Regions from separate parts of the Agrobacterium sp. 5Ca39 genome, predicted to be linked through region 3. Evidence: predicted binding sites of a transcription regulator. Region 3 holds the regulator's gene; each other region holds the start of a gene.
The links. Region 3 encodes PhoB, which activates phosphate uptake and scavenging genes when phosphate is short. Its sites were predicted from a motif close to TGTCATNNANCTGTCAT; they were not measured.

Region 1 (3,097 bases), 740 kb from region 3:
CCAGAAAACGACGGAACATAAAATCAGACCTTCCGGGAACGAGGAGCGTCACTGATTCCCGAACCTAACGAGTCACGCAATGGGCTGGTTGCATCAGCTGTCAAGAATCGGGTGGATAGCAGCGCGTTTCGGGACCATAGCTGCAAAGAAGCAACGCCGATCCCAGCCAGAAGAGGCCGCCATGACCAGTATCGTTTTCACCGCAATGCCGGCTAAGGACGCCGAGGATTTCCGCGCGGGCGCCGCCGATGCCTATGGCAATCGACCGGAAACAGCCGTTTCTCCCGGCGGCATGCCGTGTCGCCACTGCCTCGACCAGATCGGCGCGGGTGAAGCCATGCTCGTACTCGCCTACCGGCCGTTTCCCTCGCTGCAGCCCTACGCCGAGACTGGGCCGGTCTTCCTGCATGCCGAAGCCTGCGATCGTTATCCACTGACAGATCTCCTTCCGCCGATGCTGGACAGCCCCGACTATATCGTGCGCGGATATGGCGACGATGACCGTATTGTCTATGGCACGGGTGCGGTAACGGCCACCGGCGAGATCGTCTCGCGGGCGCGGGCACTTCTGGGGCGCGAAGACGTCGCCTATGTCCACGTCCGTTCCGCACGAAACAATTGTTACCAATGCCGTATCGCCAAAGCATAATCACAGCATTGTCTAGAATTTTAACCGAACGGCTAAACGGGTTTCAAACTTTTACAGGTTAATCTGCACGCATCGGAAACAATTGATTTGAGTAGCAAAATGACAAACAACCTCAATATGGCGACCCGGACCGCGCCTCGCAGCAAGACAAGGATCTTTGCGACTGTGCATTATTTCAGCCAGTCGACCAGAGGACGTGTCGTCGATCTGTCGGCAACCGGAATGGCGCTCGAGCTGGACGGGCCTTTCGCTGCCGCCAAGGGTAGCCGGGTCAAGGTGCAGAGTGAGGATCTGGGCTTCATCGAGGGCGTCGTGCAGTGGCAGCACATGAACCGTCTTGGTCTGCAGCTCAAGCTTTCCACCAACACGCTGGCGCAGCTCTCTTCCTACTTCCGTTTCTTCCACGAAGACGTGAAACCGACACTGGCCCGCTGATCCGGAGCATTACAATGCGCGGAACAAATGACGCGCATTTTCCAGTGCGGCGGGACCTGCGCCGCACGTCACTGACAAAAAATTTATCAAACGGTTGAAAACCGGCCCATCTGTCATGGGCCTGTCATTTTGGTGATGGACTCCTCTGCGATTGCTTCTACCCTGTCGTTTTTAAAGACAGAGCAAGCTTCATCCGAAGGAGTTCCCATGTCGTCGCTTCTCGCCCTACACCCCATTACCCGGCGCTCGCTTCTGGGTGGCATTGCAGCCACTTCGGCGCTCGTGATGTTGCACCCTTTTGCTGCGCGTGCGGCGGCCAACCAGGCGCATCTGCGCATCATGGAAACGACCGACATCCATGTTCACGTCTTTCCCTATGATTATTACGCCGACAAGCCGAACGACACGATGGGTCTGGCGCGCACCGCCTCGATCATAGACACCATCCGCGCCGAAGCCGGGAACTCGATGCTGGTGGATAACGGCGACTTCCTGCAGGGCAACCCGCTCGGCGACTATATCGCCTATGAGCGCGGCATGAAGGCCGGCGACAAGCACCCTGTCATCAATGCCATGAACGTGTTGGGTTACGATTGCGGCACGCTCGGCAACCATGAATTCAACTATGGCCTCGACTATATGTCGAACACGCTTGCGGGCGCCGGTTTCCCCTATGTGTGCGCCAACCTCACCAAGGGGCAGCTGGCTTCCGATCCGAAGAACGACGAGCTGTTCTTCAAGCCCTATGTCATTCTGGAAAAACAGATCCGCGATGGCGGCGGCGTCACCAGCCCGGTCAAGGTCGGCATCATCGGTTTCGTGCCGCCTCAGATCATGATGTGGGACTCCAAGAATCTCGAGGGCAAGGCGCAGACGCGTGACATCGTCGAGGCGGCGAAAGCCTGGGTGCCTGTCATGAAGGAGGAAGGCGCGGATATCATCATCGCCCTTTCCCATTCCGGCATTGACGGCAAGGGCCAGACCGAGCGCATGGAAAACGCATCGCTATATCTCGCAGCTGTTGAAGGCATTGATGCGATCTTCACCGGCCACCAGCACCTTGTTTTCCCCGGTCCGAAGACCTGGGACGGCATCGAGGGTGCGGATGCGGTCAAGGGTACGCTGATGGGCAAGCCGGCGGTCATGGCCGGCTTCTGGGGCTCCCATATGGGCCTTATCGACCTGCTGCTTGAAAAGGATGGCAAGAGCTGGAAGATCGTCGACTTCACCTCAGAAGCCCGCCCGATCTACCATCGCGATGAAAATCGCAAGGTCGTTGCTGACTATACCGACAAGCCGGAGGTTCTCGCCGCAGCCAAGGTGGATCATGAAGCGGCCCTTGCCTATGTGCGCCGCCCGGTCGGCAAGACATCCGCGCCGCTCTATTCCTATTTCGCGCTGGTGGCAGACGATCCGTCCGTGCAGATCGTCTCCAACGCCCAGACCTGGTACATCAAGGACATGCTGAAGGAAGGGCAGTATAAGGATCTGCCCGTGCTTTCGGCAGCAGCACCGTTCAAATCGGGCGGTCGTGGCGGCGCGGATTATTACACCGATGTCCCCGCCGGTGACATCGCCATCAAGAACGTCGCCGATCTCTATCTTTATCCCAACACGGTGCAGGCAGTGTTGATCAACGGGGCGCAGGTGAAGAACTGGCTGGAAATGTCCGCCGGCATGTTCAATACGGTTGAGGCCGGTGCCAAGGATGCGCCACTGCTCAACCCAGACTTCCCGTCCTATAATTTCGACGTGATCGATGGCGTGACTTATCAGATCGACATTTCCAAACCGGCGAAATTTGACAAGGACGGCAAGGCGGTCAACCCGGACAGCAACCGCATCGTCAACCTGCAGTTCAATGGCAAGCCGATCGATCCCCAACAGAAATTCGTGGTTGCCACCAATAATTACCGTGCAAGCGGCGGCGGCAAATTCCCCGATATCGCCGGCGACAAGGTGATCTTCGTCGCGCCCGATACAAACCGCGACGTGATCGTGCGCTATATCATC
Region 2 (3,097 bases), 1.1 Mb from region 3:
GGCCGAGCGGCGGCAGATGATCGCCGAAGAGGACGATGATGGTCTCACGATCGCGCTTCTTTGCCCAGCGCATCAGCTTCAGCAGCGCTTCGTCCGCTTCCACCACCCCTTGAGAATAGGTGGCGAGCGCCTGCGAGGCCGAAGCCGAGAGTTCGCCCTCAATGCCGATGGTGTTTTCGGCGTAACGGTTTGTCTCATAGGGGCCGTGTCCCTGCAGGGTGACGGCAAAGAGGAAGAGCGGGTTCTGCGTCCGGTCCGCCGTCGCCATGATCTCTTCCATCAGCGCGTCGTCGGAGGCAAAATTGCCGCGTTTTTCCATGGCCGGTAGCGTCTCTTCGGAGCGGAATTCCTCGAAGCCGAAATTTTTATAGACCTGCTTGCGGTTCCAGAACCATTCCTGGAACGGATGAACTGCGATGGCGGAATAACCTTCGCCGCGGAAGAAGCTGGCGAGCGAGGGCACCGGGCGGCGGATATATTGCTGGTAGGGAATGCTGCCATAGGGCAGGAAGGCGTTCGAGAAGCCGGTCAATGCCTCGAATTCCACATTTGCCGTCATGCCGCCGAACTCGGGCGAAAACACGTTGCCGGACTGTTTGGCGCGGATGGTCGGCATGGGATCGGCCGAGAGATTCACGTTTTCAAGCCGGGTCGGATCCCACAGGGATTCGCTCATCAGCATGATGACGTCAGGGTAATCACCCTTGTTGGCGGCGAAAGATGCCGGTTCCGAGGTGAGATCGGCGATGCTGTTTTCGCCGTAACCCTCCGGCGCCGAGACATTGGCCATGGGAATATTGAAGGCGAAGGCCATCAGGAAGCCGTTGTGGCGGTAGTTTTCCTGCTGATCCCACATCATGGGGATGATGTTGAGGCGATCGCGCACCCAGGAATAATGCGAATAGTCCATCAGCGAGGCGAGGCTGGCGAGAAGCGGCAGCGCCAGCGCAAGGCCGGCGGCGCGCTCACGCCAGCGCAATACCGGCGAATGACGGTGCGCCAGCAGCCAGAGAGCCGCGAGGGAGGCAATTGCGGCGCTGAGGCCGACACCCACCAGCATCGCCGTAAAAGGCTGCGCCTTCAGCATGGTTGGCAAAAGTTCGAGAATCTGCCGCCCGAACAACAGGTCTGAGGGATAAAGCGGATCGGAAAGATAGGTCTGTTTCTGCGCTGAGATCAGCCCCACCAGTGCGCAGAGCGGCGCGACCGCTATCAGCGAAAGATAACGCCGGCCGAGGATCGCATCCAGCGCGACGAGAAGGGCGAGCACGGCGGCAATGGTTGTCATGCCCGGACGCGCGGAGGAGGTGATGAAAGTGCCGACATCCTGAAGCGAGCCGCGGACGACCCATTCCAGCGCCACGACGAGCACGACGGACGCGACCGTCAGGTTGGCAAGCGTGTAGGCCGTGCCTGAAAACTTCGAAAGGCTCCTTGTCCATGCAGGCGAAAAGACAAAACCAGCCTTTTCGGAAGCCGTTGTTTTTGGCGCCGAATCTCTCAAACCCATACTCCGGTATTTCAGGCGCCAGCACCGATCCGGGGAGGTGAATCGGGTGTCGCAAAAGTGTCATGTAACTGTCACATAAGCGCGATGAACGCGACATGAACTTTATGGGATGTGCATATAAGCGCGATAACCTTCGCGTGAGGGCGGCTGTGTCGAGAAGCGCACGAATGAATGCAAGTGGGAATTGCTGCGTTGCGGAGCGATCACGGGCGCGGTATTGAAGGGTTATGAGCGACAGACACGATATAGAGAACCATCTCCGGATTGCCGTCGGGCAGTTCAATCCCACCGTTGGCGACGTGGCGGGCAATCTCGCCAAGGCGCGTGAGGCAAGGGCCGATGCGGCAACGCAGGGCGCCGATCTTCTGCTTCTCACCGAACTCTTCATTTCAGGCTATCCGCCCGAGGATCTGGTGCTGAAACCTGCTTTTTTGAAAGCATGTCTGAAAGCGGTGGAAGAACTGGCTGCGGAAACCGCCGATGGCGGGCCGGGTATCGTTATCGGTTTTCCGCGACAGGGCGAGACGGGTCGGCACAATTCCGTGGCGCTTCTCGATGGCGGCAAGATCATTGCGCTGCGCGACAAGATCGACCTGCCGAATTACGGCGAATTCGATGAGAAGCGTGTTTTCTCCGAAGGGTCGATTTCCGGGCCCTATAACTTCCGCGGCGTGAGGATCGGCATTCCGATCTGCGAGGAAATCTGGAACGACATGGGCGTCTGCGAGACGCTGGCCGAAAGCGGCGCCGAAATCCTGCTGGTGCCGAACGGCTCGCCCTATTACCGCGGCAAGCTGGACGTGCGCCATCAGGTGGCACTCCGGCAGGTGATCGAAAGCGGCCTGCCGCTGGTTTTCGCCAACCAGCTGGGCGGGCAGGACGAGCTGGTGTTCGACGGTGCGAGCTTTGGCTTCAATGCCGACAAGACGCTCGCCTTCCAGATGAGCCAGTTCGAAGCCACGCTTGCTGTAACCGACTGGAAACGCACAGCGGATGGCTGGCGCTGCGAAAGCGGGCCATTTTCCAAGATTCCCGAGGGTGAGGAGGCGGATTACCGCGCCTGCATGCTGGGCTTTCGCGATTACGTCAACAAGAACGGTTTCAAGAGCGTGGTTCTCGGCCTTTCCGGCGGCATCGATTCGGCGATCTGCGCCGCCCTTGCCGTCGATGCGCTGGGCGAGGAGCGGGTACGCTGCATCATGCTGCCTTACCGCTATACCTCGGAAGAATCGCTGAAGGACGCCGCCGATTGTGCGAAAGCGCTCGGCTGCCGTTACGATATCGTGCCGATCGTGGAGCCGGTGGAAGGTTTCCTGTCTGCGCTGTCAGAACTTTTCGAGGGCACGGAAGAGGGCATTACCGAAGAAAACCTGCAGAGCCGCACGCGCGGCACCATCCTGATGGCCGTTTCCAACAAGTTCGGATCCATGGTGGTGACGACGGGCAACAAGTCGGAGATGTCGGTGGGTTACGCGACGCTTTATGGCGACATGAATGGTGGTTTCAACCCCATCAAGGACCTCTACAAGATGCAGGTCTATGCCATTTCCGCCTGGCGCAACGCCCATGTGCCGCCGGGCGCGCTTG
Region 3 (3,097 bases):
GCCAGCCAGATAGCAGCTCAGCTGGGCGGCGTCAGCCGCAATGCCGTGATCGGCAAGGTCCATCGTCTTAATCTGCCCGGACGCGTCAAGGCTGGCGGCCCGGTGACGTCGGCGCGTTCTGCGCCCAAGCGGACTGCTGCACCTGCCCCGCGCACGGCGAATTTCGCTGGCCGCGTCAACGCTGCACCTGCTCGGATCCTGACCCGCTCCAACGCGGCGACCGCTCTTCAGGAAGAGGTCGGCATCGAAACCGCTGAAATTCTCGATTACGTTCCTTCCAGAAACGTCGTTACTCCGATCTCCCGCCGGCTGACGCTGACGGAACTGACGGAGCGCACCTGCAAGTGGCCGGTCGGCGACCCCCTGAAAGACGATTTCCATTTCTGCGGCTGTGAAGCGCTGGAATCGTCACCTTATTGCAAATTCCATGCGAAACTCGCCTACCAACCGGTCAGCGAACGCCGCAAGGCTTGAGTGTTGCGGCACACATTTGACACTCAAAAACTACGGGCCTTCGGGCCCGTTTTTTTTGTGACAAAATACCGCGCTTCCCGGACAGCGACAGCAGAACATCAAGGCTTATTCATCGTCGTCGGGTTTCGCCCCTCAATCGAATTTCGGTGGACTCTCAACCGCTCGTCAAAGGGATGAAATTATCGTGCTTGCGGAAGGTTCAAAATAAAAAGGCCCGACACCAGACCGGTTTCGGGCCTTTTCATTTTGGCGGAACGTCATGCTGAGGGGAACCCTCAGTTCGGTTCCGATCAGGCTTCCATCGAATATCCGGCACCGCGCACGGTGCGGATGACATCCTGCATATGGGAAAAGTTGAGCGCCTTGCGCAGACGTCCGACATGCACGTCAACCGTCCGCTCATCCACATAGATATCGTGACCCCAGACGCCGTCCAGCAATTGCGAACGGGAGAACACGCGGCCCGGAGAGGTCATCAGGAATTCCAGCAGGCGGAACTCCGTCGGACCGAGACGCACCTCGCGGCTTTTGCGGTGAACGCGATGCGTCTCGCGATCCAGCTCGATATCGCCGCACTTCAGCACCGAAGACAGAACCTCCGGACGGGCCCGGCGCAGCATGGCCTTGACGCGGGCCATCAGTTCCGGCGTGGAAAACGGCTTGACCACATAATCGTCCGCGCCGGTGGCGAGGCCGCGAACCCGTTCGCTTTCCTCGCCGCGCGCCGTCAGCATGATGATGGGAAGGCGCTCGGTTTCCGGCCGCATCCTGAGCCTACGGCACAGCTCGATACCGGAAACGCCGGGAAGCATCCAATCCAGGATGAGCAGATCCGGAATACGTTCCTGCAGCCTGATCTCTGCCTCGTCTCCACGGGGTATGGTGTCGACGTCATATCCCTCAGCCTCGAGATTGTAACGAAGCAGGACGCTCAGCGCTTCCTCATCTTCCACAACTGCAATCTTGGGCACCATATGCTAACTCCGCAAGCCGCTGCTTGTCTGTTACTCGGTCACCGAACCGAGCGTGTTGGAACTGTCGTCCTTCGGACGCTCGCCCTCCGGCTGGCTGCCGGTGGTCATGTAATAGATCGTCTCGGCGATGTTGGTGGCATGGTCACCGATGCGCTCGATATTCTTGGCGCAGAACAGAAGATGCGTGCAGGTGGTGATGTTGCGCGGATCTTCCATCATGTAGGTCAGAAGCTCGCGGAAGAGCGAGGTATACATGGCGTCGATTTCCTCGTCGCGCTCGCGAATGGCATTGGCCTTTTCGGCGGAACGTGTCGAATAGACGTCAAGGACTTCTTTGAGCTGTACCAACGCCAGCTCCGACAGGTGCTCTATGCCGCGGGCGAGTTTGCGCGGCACGCCCGTTCCGGCCACCGCGATGACACGCTTGGCAGTATTCTTGCCGAGGTCGCCAACGCGCTCGAGGTCCGCTGCAATACGCAGCGTGCCGATGATCTCGCGAAGGTCTGCCGCCATCGGCTGGCGCTTCGCAATGGTGACGATGGCCTTGTCGCCGATCTCTCGCTCGGAATGATCGAGGATAGCGTCATCGGAAATGACCTTCTGGGCAAGCGCGGCGTCGGAATTGACGAGCGCACGCACGGCGTCGGCACACATCTGCTCGGCGAGACCACCCATCTCGGCGATGCGTCGCGTCAGGAACTTCAGTTCGTCATCATAAGCAGACAGAATATGCGAATGGGTCGTTGTCTGGTTCACGGTCTATTCCTCCGGCTTGGCCTTGCATGCGACCGCCCGAAGCGGGGCCGCAGCGGCACCAGTCTTGTTGGGTTGCGATAAAGCGCCGGCCGCGATCAGCCGAAGCGGCCCATGATGTAATCCTGCGTGCGCTGGTCATCCGGATTGGTGAACATCTTGTCGGTTTCATTTTCCTCGACAAGGTGACCGAGATGGAACATGGCCGTACGCTGGGAAACACGTGCCGCCTGCTGCATGGAGTGCGTGACGATAACAATCGTGTAATTGGTGCGCAGTTCGTGGATCAGTTCCTCGACCTTGGCAGTGGCGATCGGATCCAGCGCCGAGCAGGGTTCGTCCATCAGGATCACTTCCGGGCTGACGGCAACGGCGCGTGCAATGCACAGGCGCTGCTGCTGACCGCCGGAAAGACCGGTGCCGGATTCGTGCAGGCGATCCTTAACCTCGTTCCAGAGACCCGCCTTCTGAAGGCTCTGCTCAACGATCTGGTCCATATCCGCCTTGTTGCGGGCGAGACCGTGAATGCGTGGACCGTAGGAAATGTTTTCGTAGATCGACTTCGGAAAAGGGTTTGGCTTCTGGAACACCATGCCGACGCGGGCGCGCAACTCCACGACGTCAATCGCCTGATCATAGATATCGTCGGCGTCGAGCGTGATCTTGCCCGTGACCCGGCAACCGTCGATCGTGTCGTTCATACGGTTCAGGGTACGCAGGAAGGTGGATTTGCCGCAGCCGGACGGGCCGATAAGCGCGGTTACCGTATTTTCGCGAACGTTGAGGTTCACGTCGTAAAGCGCGCGCTTTTCGCCGTAATAAACCGAAACGTCCTTGCCGATCATCTTGTATGAGACTTCATTCATTTTCTTGTCCAGCGCCTTTTCAACTGCTGC
Region 4 (3,097 bases), 240 kb from region 3:
GATTCTGATCCGCCATGAGGGTGAAGTTGTCGACATCGGCAGCGCCTCCCCTCGCACGATCCTCGACATTCGCCATCGCACCATCGGTTATGTCAGCCAATTCCTGCGCACGGTACCCCGAGTCGCCGCCATAGACGTTGTTGCCGAACCGCTTCTGGCGCGCAGGATTGCCACTGAAGAGGCACGTGAGCAGGCGGCCGCTCTGCTTTCGAAACTTAACCTGCCGCGCGAATTGTGGTCGTTGCCGCCCGCCACTTTCTCAGGTGGTGAACAACAGCGCGTCAACATCGCCCGCGGCTTCATCACCGATCATGCGATCCTGCTGCTCGACGAGCCAACCGCTTCCCTTGATGCCACCAACCGGCGTGTCGTCGTCGAGATGATCAGGGAGAAAAAGGAAAAGGGCACGGCACTGCTCGGCATCTTTCATGATGAAGAAGTGCGAGAAGCCGTGGCCGACCGCATTCTCGACGTTTCGCAGTTTTCTCCACGGAAGGCTGCAGCATGAGTGTGAAGGTCGGCCTCGAGCCCGTCATCCACGAAACCGCCCGCGTCACCAACAGCGCGATCGGCCGCTACACCGAAATTTCGGAGCGCTGCCGGATCGAGGAGGTCGAGATGGGCGACTATTCCTATGTCATGCAGGACGGCGCCATCTGGTGCGCGACCATCGGCAAATTCGTCAACATCGCTGCCTCCGTCCGCATCAATGCCACCAATCACCCCATGCAGCGGGCGACCTTGCATCATTTCACCTATCGCGCGCGCAATTACTGGGACGATGCGGAAGACGAGACCGATTTTTTTGCCGCTCGCCGCGCCAGACGCGTTGTGATCGGTCACGATGTTTGGATCGGCCACGGCGCCACCATCCTGCCTGGGGTCGCCGTTGGAAACGGCGCGGTGATCGGAGCAGGTGCTGTCGTCTCGAGGGACGTAGCGCCCTACACCATCGTGGGAGGTGTACCCGCAAGACTGATCCGGGAGCGTTTCCCCGCAGAACTGGGCCGGCAGATGGATGACCTCCGCTGGTGGGATTGGGATCACAGAAGACTGCGCGACGCGCTCGATGATTTTCGCAGCATGGCGGCCGAGGATTTCATCAGAAAATATCGCGGCTGAAACATTACAGACCTGATCGACCCCGGGAAGTTCCCGGGGTTTGCTTTTTCAGTTTGGTGTCCTGAAGACGCGGCGGGCCGGTTCCCAGACATTCGCCGGCAAACATGCGGCCGCAACACTTGAGCTCTTTGTAATATTTTCTTCATCAAACTGACATTCGCACTTCACGCACCGCTGTTACGTCGAACCCCGTCAAAAGAAGATTGGACGGGGAAATGAGCTTTCACCTGAAGCAAGTCACGCGCCGTTTCGGCAATCACACCGCGGTCGATTCCGTGAATGTCGAAATTCCGCAGGGCCAGATGGTCGGCGTGATTGGACGTTCAGGCGCCGGCAAGTCGACGCTGCTGCGCATGATCAACCGCCTCGTCGATCCGTCCTCGGGTTCCATTTATTTCAATGACACGGAAGTTTCGTCGCTGAAGGGGGCTGCACTGCGCAACTGGCAGCGCGACTGCGCCATGATCTTCCAGCAATTCAATCTTGTTCCGCGCCTCGACGTGCTCACCAATGTCATGCTTGGACGCCTCAACCACCGTTCCACGGCATTGAGCCTTTTTAACATCTTCACACATGAAGAGCGCCTGATGGCCATCGCCGCGCTGGAGCGGCTCGGCATCGAGCATGTGGCCATGCAGGCGGCGGGTACGCTTTCCGGCGGTCAGCAGCAGCGCGTCGCCATAGCCCGCGCCCTGATGCAGTCTCCGAAGATGGTCCTTGCCGACGAGCCGATCGCCTCGCTCGACCCGCTGAACGCCAAGATCGTGATGGATGCGCTGCGCGACATCAATGAGCGTGAAGGTATCACCGTCATTACCAACCTGCACACGCTGGATACCGCGCGCAACTACTGCGAACGCATCATCGGCATGTCTCAGGGCCGCGTCGTGTTCGACGGAACGCCCGCCGAACTGACGGCCGCAGCCGTTACCGAGATTTACGGAACCGATTCTCAGGGATCCGGCATCGACGAGACCATGACCTCGACCAGCATCAATATTCCCGGCGCGCAGCTTGCCGCGCGTCCGGTGCAGCAATCTGCCGGTCCCGAACCGCTCGCTCTCGCCGGGCTCTGAGGGAACCGCCCAGCATCGTTTGCGCCCGCGTCAAGGGCCGATGGTTCACAACAAACTCCGGCTTGCCGGGAAACAGGAGAAAGTCCATGTTGAAGAAAATCCTTCTTTCGGCAGTCGCCCTTGGCGTTCTGGCCGGTTCCGCCATGGCCCAGGACGTCAAGGTCCTGCGCATCGGTCTCGACGGTTCCGAAAACGAAGCGGACCAGATCCGCAACACGAAGTGCGTAGCCGACGGCCTGAAGGCCGCGACCGGCGTTTCCGAAGTTCAGATCTTCCCATCGCCGGACTATAACGGCGTCATCCAGGGTCTGCTCGGCGGCACCATCGACATCGCCTCCATGGGCGCTTCTTCCTACGCCAAGATCGCCCTGGCCGATCCGAAGGCCGTTGATCCGATTCTGACCACCGCCGGCGCTGACGGCTCGACCGGTTACTACACGATCATGGTTGCCCGCAAGGACAGCGGCATCAAGACGCTGGCTGATGCCAAGGGCAAGAAGATCGGCTTCGCGGACCCGGATTCCACTTCCGGCTTCCTCGTTCCGAACGTCGCTATTCCGAAGGAAACCGGCGTTCCGGTCAAGGAATACTTCTCCGAAACCGGCTTTGGCGGCGGCCATGAGAACCTCGTTCTCGCCGTTCTCGACAAGAAGTTCGATGTCGGCACCACCTTTGGTTCGGGCGTGGGCAAGTGGGAAGAAGGCTACACGGCCGGCAACCTCTACCAGATGGTCAAGAAGGGCAACCTTGACATGGACGATATCGTCGAAGTCTGGAAGTCGCCACTGATCCCGAACGGCCCGCTGATGGTCACCAACAAGCTCGGCGACGCGATGAAGCAGAAGGTCGAAAACTTCTTCATGGAACTGCCGAAGAAGGACCTCGCCTGCTTCCAGGGC

Region 1: ACZ47E_RS04145 (bifunctional 2',3'-cyclic-nucleotide 2'-phosphodiesterase/3'-nucleotidase) is a predicted target of PhoB. The motif match lies at 1,196-1,212, and genes of this name have one in related genera.
Region 2: ACZ47E_RS06075 (LTA synthase family protein) is a predicted target of PhoB. The motif match lies at 1,569-1,585, and genes of this name have one in related genera.
Region 4: phnC (phosphonate ABC transporter ATP-binding protein) is a predicted target of PhoB. The motif match lies at 1,263-1,279, and genes of this name have one in related genera.

Annotation. Positions count from the first base shown of each region.
Region 1 covers NZ_AP026436.1:846,424-849,520, reverse strand. Annotated here, with positions in the region: gene ACZ47E_RS04160 (DUF4344 domain-containing metallopeptidase) at 1-19, opposite strand, end outside; gene ACZ47E_RS04155 (DUF1203 domain-containing protein) at 182-649, shown strand; gene ACZ47E_RS04150 (PilZ domain-containing protein) at 749-1,084, shown strand; gene ACZ47E_RS04145 (bifunctional 2',3'-cyclic-nucleotide 2'-phosphodiesterase/3'-nucleotidase) at 1,292-3,097, shown strand, end outside.
Region 2 covers NZ_AP026436.1:1,237,557-1,240,653, reverse strand. Annotated here, with positions in the region: gene ACZ47E_RS06075 (LTA synthase family protein) at 1-1,510, opposite strand, end outside; gene ACZ47E_RS06070 (NAD+ synthase) at 1,738-3,097, shown strand, end outside.
Region 3 covers NZ_AP026436.1:103,605-106,701, reverse strand. Annotated here, with positions in the region: gene ACZ47E_RS00505 (GcrA family cell cycle regulator) at 1-474, shown strand, start outside; gene phoB (phosphate regulon transcriptional regulator PhoB) at 765-1,448, opposite strand; gene phoU (phosphate signaling complex protein PhoU) at 1,479-2,204, opposite strand; gene pstB (phosphate ABC transporter ATP-binding protein PstB) at 2,300-3,097, opposite strand, start outside.
Region 4 covers NZ_AP026436.1:2,686,910-2,690,006, reverse strand. Annotated here, with positions in the region: gene phnL (phosphonate C-P lyase system protein PhnL) at 1-508, shown strand, start outside; gene ACZ47E_RS13120 (transferase hexapeptide repeat family protein) at 505-1,122, shown strand; gene phnC (phosphonate ABC transporter ATP-binding protein) at 1,338-2,198, shown strand; gene phnD (phosphonate ABC transporter substrate-binding protein) at 2,285-3,097, shown strand, end outside.